One region of the Streptomyces sp. NPDC004609 genome, then DNA from elsewhere that is predicted to be linked to it. Evidence: riboswitches for the same ligand, from Rfam matches in the RefSeq annotation. Region 1 holds a riboswitch; each other region holds the start of a gene.

Region 1 (2,261 bases):
TCGCGCCGTCCGGGCCGGTCTCGATCCCGGAGCCCGCGAGCCAGGCGGTGGCGGGGCGGGCGCCGATGCCGACGACCACGGCGCCCGCGGCGATCCGCCGCCCGTCCGCCAGAACGACCGCGCCGGGCTCGACGCCGGCCACGCGCGCATGGGTGATCAGTTCGGTTCCGAACTCCGCGTACCACTCGGCCATGGGGGCGGTGACCTCGGCGGGCAGCGCGCCCGCCAGCGGCCGGTCCGCGGCCTCGACGACCGTGACCGAGCAGCCCGCCCCGCGGGCGGCGGTGGCGAACTCCGCGCCGATCCAGCCCGCGCCGACGACCACGATGTCGTGCCGTGTGCCGAGGACGGGCCGGAGCCGCTCGGCGTCGTCCAGGGTGCGCAGCAGGTGGACCCCGGGCACGGACGCGATGCCGGGCAGACCGATCGGTTCCGCACCGGACGCGATGACGAGGACGTCGTACGGGACGGGCCCGGCCTCGGTGTCCAGCTCATGCGCGCCCGGGCGCACCGCGGTCGCCTCACAGCCGAGGCGGAGCTCGACGGCGAGCTCCTCGAAGTCGACCTCGAAGGCCGATCCCTCCGCCGTGCCGAGGAGGATCGCCTTGGAGAGCGGTGGCCTGTCGTACGGCTGATGGGGTTCCGCGCCGATGACGGTGACGGAGCCGGTGAATCCCTCTTCACGCAGGGCGACGGCGGTCTGCACACCGGCCATGCCCGCTCCGACGACGACCACGCGGCGCGTCCGCTGCTGTTTCTGCTGCTCGCTCACCCGTCAACCTTACGCACCTGACGGACCGTCAGAAAAGAGGCTCCCCCTCACGGCCCCGCGCTACGGCCCCGCGGGGAGCCCACGCCGCGCTGTCGCCGCTCCTCCACGACGCTCGTCCCGCGCCCCGGCTGTGACTCCCACTCCCAGCTCTCCTCAAGGCGCACCCGCCCGTCGGGCAGCTCCACGACCGTCGAGACACAGTGCCCCGACGAGGTGGTGCCGTCCGTCTTCAGCTGCACATAGCGGAAATCGAGCCGGTCGCCGTCACGGGTGCCCACCAGATGCCCCCGGACCACGTCCCCGCCTGCGTACTCGGCCCAGATCCGGCCCTCCTCCTCGTGGTACGCGAACCGGGTGCGGGTGCCCACCTGGCCCGGGGCCTGATCCGCGACCGGGGAGAGCACCAGTCCGTCGAGCGACCTTGCCATGGCGACTCACTCCCTCGTGCTGCGCCCTCCCGGGCGGCGGCGGGCGGGGGCCGCCGCCCGGCACCACGTCTACTGCGAGTCGAGGGCTGGGGTTAGGGTGGCCACCGTAAAGCACTCGCGGGAGTCCGGACGCACCGGGCTGAGAGGGAGGCTGGACGGCCTCCGACCGTACGAACCTGATCCGGGTCATGCCGGCGAAGGGAGGGGCTCGCCGCCCATGTCGCACACCTCCGGTCCGTCCGAGCCGCCCGGGGCGTCCCCGTCCTGCCCCGCCGGGTGGCGCGTCCCCGCCCCGGCGCCACCGCCGGACAGCGCGCCCCCCGCACCGCCCGCGGGCACCGCCCCGGCGCCACCGGAGCCGCACCGCTCCTCGCCGGGGCCCGGCCGCGGTTCCCGTGTCCCGGACGTCCTCGTCGTCGGCGGCGGCATCATCGGGCTGGCCACGGCGTGGCGGACCGCGCAGCGCGGCCTGAAGGTCACCGTCGTCGATCCCGAACCCGGTGGCGGAGCCGCGCACGTGGCCGCCGGAATGCTCGCGGCGGTCACCGAACTCCACTACGGCGAACAGACCCTGCTGGCTCTCAATGTGGAGTCCGCCCGCCGCTACCCCGCCTTCGCCGCGGAGCTGGAGGAGGCGAGCGGCCGGGGCATCGGCTACCGCGCCTGCGGCACCCTGGCCGTCGCGCTCGACGCCGACGACCGGGCCCATCTCCGCGAGCTCCACGCGCTTCAGCGCCGCTCCGGTCTGGAGTCGGAGTGGCTGACCGGCCGGGAGTGCCGCCGTCTCGAACCCATGCTCGCACCCGGTGTGCGCGGCGGTCTGCGGGTCGACGGCGACCACCAGGTCGACCCACGGCGGCTCGCGTCCGCACTGGTCACGGCCTGTGAGCGGGCCGGGGTGACGCTGTGGCGCGGCTGGGCGGACCGGCTCCTCGTCGAACGCGACCGGGCGAGTGGAGTCGCCCTCACCGACGGCCGGGAGCTGACCGCCGGCCAGGTCGTGCTCGCGGGTGGCAGCCTCAGCGGACGGCTCGCCGGGGTCCCGGACGACGTCCTCCCGC
Region 2 (2,261 bases), on a different contig from region 1:
CAATCTGTCCACCGCCGAGATCGTGCACCAGATCGTCGACGGGATGCGCGCGCTGCGTGACGGCGAGGTGCCCGGCGGCCCGGCGCGGCTGTCGAACATCGTGTTCATGGGGATGGGCGAGCCCCTCGCCAACTACAAGCGGGTCGTGGGCGCGATCCAACGGCTCACCGATCCCGAGCCGGACGGGCTCGGCATCTCGCAGCGCGGGATCACCGTCTCGACGGTCGGTCTGGTGCCCGCGATGCTGCGCTTCGCCGACGAGGGCTTCAAGTGCCGTCTCGCCGTGTCGCTGCACGCGCCCGACGACGAGCTGCGCGACACCCTCGTTCCGGTCAACACCCGCTGGAAGGTACGGGAGGTCCTGGACGCCGCCTGGGCGTACGCGGACCGGTCCGGCCGCCGGGTCTCCATCGAGTACGCGCTGATCCGCGACATCAACGACCAGGGCTGGCGCGGTGACCTGCTGGGCCGCCTGCTCAAGGGCAAGCGGGTCCACGTCAATCTGATCCCGCTCAATCCGACTCCGGGGTCCCAGTGGACCGCGTCCCGGCCCGAGGACGAGAAGGCGTTCGTCGAGGCGATCGCCGCCCATGGCGTACCGGTGACCGTGCGGGACACCCGGGGGCAGGAGATCGACGGGGCGTGCGGACAGCTCGCCGCGACCGAGCGCTGACCTCGGCCCCGGGGCCGGTCTCCGGGATCGGCCCCGTACCGGCACCCCCACACCGCCTCTGCCACCGCACCGGCCCGCGGTACGGCCCACGGTGCGGCCCGCGGACCGGGCCACCCGTACCGGTCACTCGTACCGGCACCCCGTGCCCGGACGCGCCCCGAGCGGACAAATGACCCGCACCTGACATCGCGCGCTCCCGGCCTTGTACTCTGGGCTCGAACACGTGCATGCATCCGACAGGGGAGCGCCACAGCGCTGAGAGTGCGGTACCCATCAGACCGCAGACCCTCTGAACCTTGCCCAGGTCATTCTGGGTAGGAAGTTCGGTCGTAACTCAAGCTGTTGCGCCCTGCCCGGATTCTCGTCAGAGGACCGGGCAGGGCCGCGTCTCTTCCTGGCCACCCCCAGGAGGAATGATCCAGTGAGCACCACCAGGAAGATCACGGTCGCCGCGCTGGCCGCCGCGCTCGGCGTCACCACCCTCACCGCCTGTGGCGGGGAGACGAAGGACTCGCCGTCCGGCGGAGCCGAAGGACCGAAGGCGAAGACCGTCACGCTGGTGACGCACGACTCGTTCGCCGCGTCCGGCTCCGTGCTCAAGGAGTTCACCCGGGAAACCGGTTACACCGTCAAGGTGCTCAAGAGCGGTGACGCCGGAGAGGCGCTCAACAAGGAGATCCTCACCAAGGGCTCCCCGCAGGGCGATGTCTTCTTCGGCGTCGACAACACCCTCCTCTCGCGCGCCCTCGACAACGGGCTGTTCACCCCGTACGAGGCCAAGGGGCTGGCGGAGATTCCGCGGGCGGTGCAACTCGACGGCGACAAGCACCGGGTGACGCCCGTCGACACGGGCGACATCTGCGTCAACTACGACAAGAAGTACTTCGCCGACAGGAAGCTCGCACCGCCGCAGTCCTTCGACGATCTGCTCAAGCCCGCGTACAAGAACCTGCTCGTGACCGAGAACGCCGCCACGTCGTCCCCCGGCCTCGGCTTCGTCCTCGGCACGGTGGCACGCTACGGCGAGGGTTCCTCCCAGGGCGCGGACGCCGGGGGGTGGCAGGGCTACTGGAAGAAGCTCAAGGCGAACGGCGTCAAGGTCGTCAGCGGCTGGGAGCAGGCGTACAACGAGGAGTTCTCCGGCTCGGCGGGCGGCAGGAAGGCCAAGGGCGACCGGCCGCTCGTCGTCTCGTACGCCTCCAGCCCGCCGGTCGAGGTCCTCTACTCGGACCCGCAGCCGGCCGAGGCGCCGACCGGGGTCGCCACCGGCACCTGCTTCCGTCAGATCGAGTTCGCCGGGCTGCTGAAGGGCGCGAAGAACGAGGACGGCGGCAAGGCGCTGCTGGACTTCATGGTCTCGAAGAAGTTCCAGGAGGACATGCCGCTGAACATGTTCGTCAACCCGGTGGTGGAGGGGGCGAAGCTGCCGGAGCTGTTCACCCGCTTCGGGGCCGTGGTCGACAAGCCGGGCACCATCGCGCCCGACAGGATCGCCGACAACCGGGAGCAGTGGATTCAGTCGTGGTCCTCGCTCGTCGTGAAGTAGCGGTGGCGGAGCCCGGCCGCGTCCGGGACATCCGCGGAAGCG
Region 3 (2,261 bases), on a different contig from region 1:
GGGCGTACGCCACCACCACTCCCTGCCCCTTCTCCAGCTGCCGTGACGCGTCGGGCTGGATGATCTCGGTGAAGGTGCGTCCCTTGTCCTTGCCGCTGGTGACCTCGATCGTCGCCTTCTTGCAGTCGCCCTGTTGGGCGTTGACCGCCTCGCGCCCCTGGGGAGTGCCGGTGTCGCCCGTGGGCGGGACCTGCGCGACGTTCACGTCCTTGCAGTCGACGGTGTCGACCCGCGTGACCGTCCCCTGCTGGGTCTGGCGGTCGAAGCCCACACCGGTGCGCTCATGGCCGGGCGCGGAGCCGGGCCAGAGGACCACCAGACCCACGGCGACCGCGGTGGCGAAGGGAATCAGCACCGCGGCGATGACCTTGCGCAGATGCCGGGAGACGGGGGCCGCCGGGCCGTGGCCGTGGGTGTGGCCGTGGACGTGCCCGTCGGGCTCGGACGGCTCCTGTCGCCGGGGGGGCTGCGAAGGTCCGTGCGGCTGCTGGGGGTCGGACGGTGAAGAGGTCACCGGCCGATCATCGCAAGAACGGACGGGGGCACCCTGTTCAGCACGCCAGACATGACGCTAGCGTGGTGGCACCTTTGCACACGCGGGAGCTCGGAGCACCGGGCTGAGAGGGCGCTGATCGCCGTACGACCCGTCTGGCCAACGCCAGTACGCCGTCTGCGGAAACCGCTGCGTCGACCGCCGAACCTGTTACCGGGTAATGCCGGCGTAGGGAGTAGGTCTCATGACCGTTCAGGATGCACGCACGCCTGCCGCCGACCGGAACGCAGACCGGGCCGCCGGGTCCGGCGAGCGCAAGCCGGGCTGGCACAAGGGATATGTCGAGGGCTCACGCCCCGACCTCCGGGTGCCGGTCCGTCACGTGCACCTCACCAACGGGACGGATGTGACGCTGTACGACACATCCGGTCCGTACACCGACCCCACCGTCGAGACCGATGTACGCCGCGGCCTGCCGCCGCTACGGGAGCACTGGATCACCGGGCGCGGAGACACCGAGGAGTACGCGGGCCGTCCCGTGCGCCCCGAGGACGACGGGATCAAGCACACATCGCCGCGTGGCGGGCTCAGGAACCTCGACGCGGTCTTCCCCGGCCGTCCGCGCCAGCCCCGCCGGGGCCGTGACGGGCGGGCGGTGACCCAGCTCGCCTATGCCCGACGGGGCGAGATCACCCCGGAGATGGAGTACGCGGCCATCCGGGAGAACGTTTCCCCCGAGGTCGTACGGGAGGAGATCGCCGCAGGCCGCGCGGTGCTGCCGGCCAACGTCAACCACCCGGAGATCGAGCCGATGATCATCGGCAAGCGGTTCCTGGTGAAGGTCAACGCCAACATCGGCAACTCCGCCGTCACCTCCTCCATCGAGGAGGAGGTCGAGAAGATGACCTGGGCGACCCGCTGGGGAGCCGACACGGTGATGGACCTGTCGACGGGCCGCAACATCCACACCACCCGCGAGTGGGTCCTGCGCAACTCGCCCGTGCCGATCGGCACCGTCCCGCTCTACCAGGCCCTGGAGAAGGTCGACGGCAGGGCCGAGGAGCTGAGCTGGGAGGTCTACAAGGACACGGTGATCGAACAGGCCGAGCAGGGCGTCGACTACATGACCGTCCACGCCGGAGTGCTGCTGCGCTACGTCCCGCTCACCGCCCGCCGCAAGACGGGGATCGTCTCGCGCGGCGGCTCGATCATGGCGGCCTGGTGTCTGGCGCACCACAGGGAATCGTTCCTGTACGAGAACTTCGAGGAACTGTGCGAGATCCTCGCCGCCTACGACGTGACGTACTCGCTCGGGGACGGACTGCGGCCCGGTTCGATCGCGGACGCCAACGACGAGGCGCAGTTCGCGGAGTTGCGGACGCTCGGGGAACTCAACCGGATCGCCAAGCGTTTCCAGGTTCAGACGATGATCGAAGGCCCCGGTCACGTCCCGATGCACAAGATCAAGGAGAACATCGACCTCCAGCAGGAGATCTGCGAGGAGGCCCCCTTCTACACGCTCGGCCCGCTCACGACGGATGTGGCCCCCGCGTACGACCACATCACCTCCGGCATCGGAGCGGCGATGATCGCCTGGTGGGGCACGGCCATGCTCTGCTACGTCACTCCCAAGGAACATCTCGGTCTGCCGAACCGGGACGATGTGAAGACCGGCGTCATCACCTACAAGATCGCGGCACACGCGGCCGATCTCGCCAAGGGGCACCCGGGAGCCCAGAAATGGGACGACGCCCTCTCGGACGCCCGT

What was found. Region 1 has a riboswitch for thiamine pyrophosphate ahead of thiO (glycine oxidase ThiO). Riboswitches for the same ligand answer to the same signal wherever they lie in the genome.
Region 2: it holds a riboswitch for thiamine pyrophosphate, as region 1 does, so the genes downstream of both, ACFYT4_RS11750 (thiamine ABC transporter substrate binding subunit) here and thiO (glycine oxidase ThiO) in region 1, are expected to answer to the same signal.
Region 3: it holds a riboswitch for thiamine pyrophosphate, as region 1 does, so the genes downstream of both, thiC (phosphomethylpyrimidine synthase ThiC) here and thiO (glycine oxidase ThiO) in region 1, are expected to answer to the same signal.

What each region holds. Positions count from the first base shown of each region.
Region 1 is NZ_JBIALS010000026.1:114,138-116,398, forward strand. Features, by position in the region: gene ACFYT4_RS24570 (NAD(P)/FAD-dependent oxidoreductase) at 1-772, opposite strand, end outside; gene ACFYT4_RS24575 (hypothetical protein) at 820-1,200, opposite strand; TPP riboswitch at 1,308-1,420, shown strand; gene thiO (glycine oxidase ThiO) at 1,418-2,261, shown strand, end outside.
Region 2 is NZ_JBIALS010000009.1:38,824-41,084, reverse strand. Features, by position in the region: gene rlmN (23S rRNA (adenine(2503)-C(2))-methyltransferase RlmN) at 1-673, shown strand, start outside; TPP riboswitch at 902-1,012, shown strand; gene ACFYT4_RS11750 (thiamine ABC transporter substrate binding subunit) at 1,095-2,219, shown strand.
Region 3 is NZ_JBIALS010000005.1:98,812-101,072, reverse strand. Features, by position in the region: gene ACFYT4_RS06625 (YibE/F family protein) at 1-514, opposite strand, end outside; TPP riboswitch at 587-745, shown strand; gene thiC (phosphomethylpyrimidine synthase ThiC) at 738-2,261, shown strand, end outside.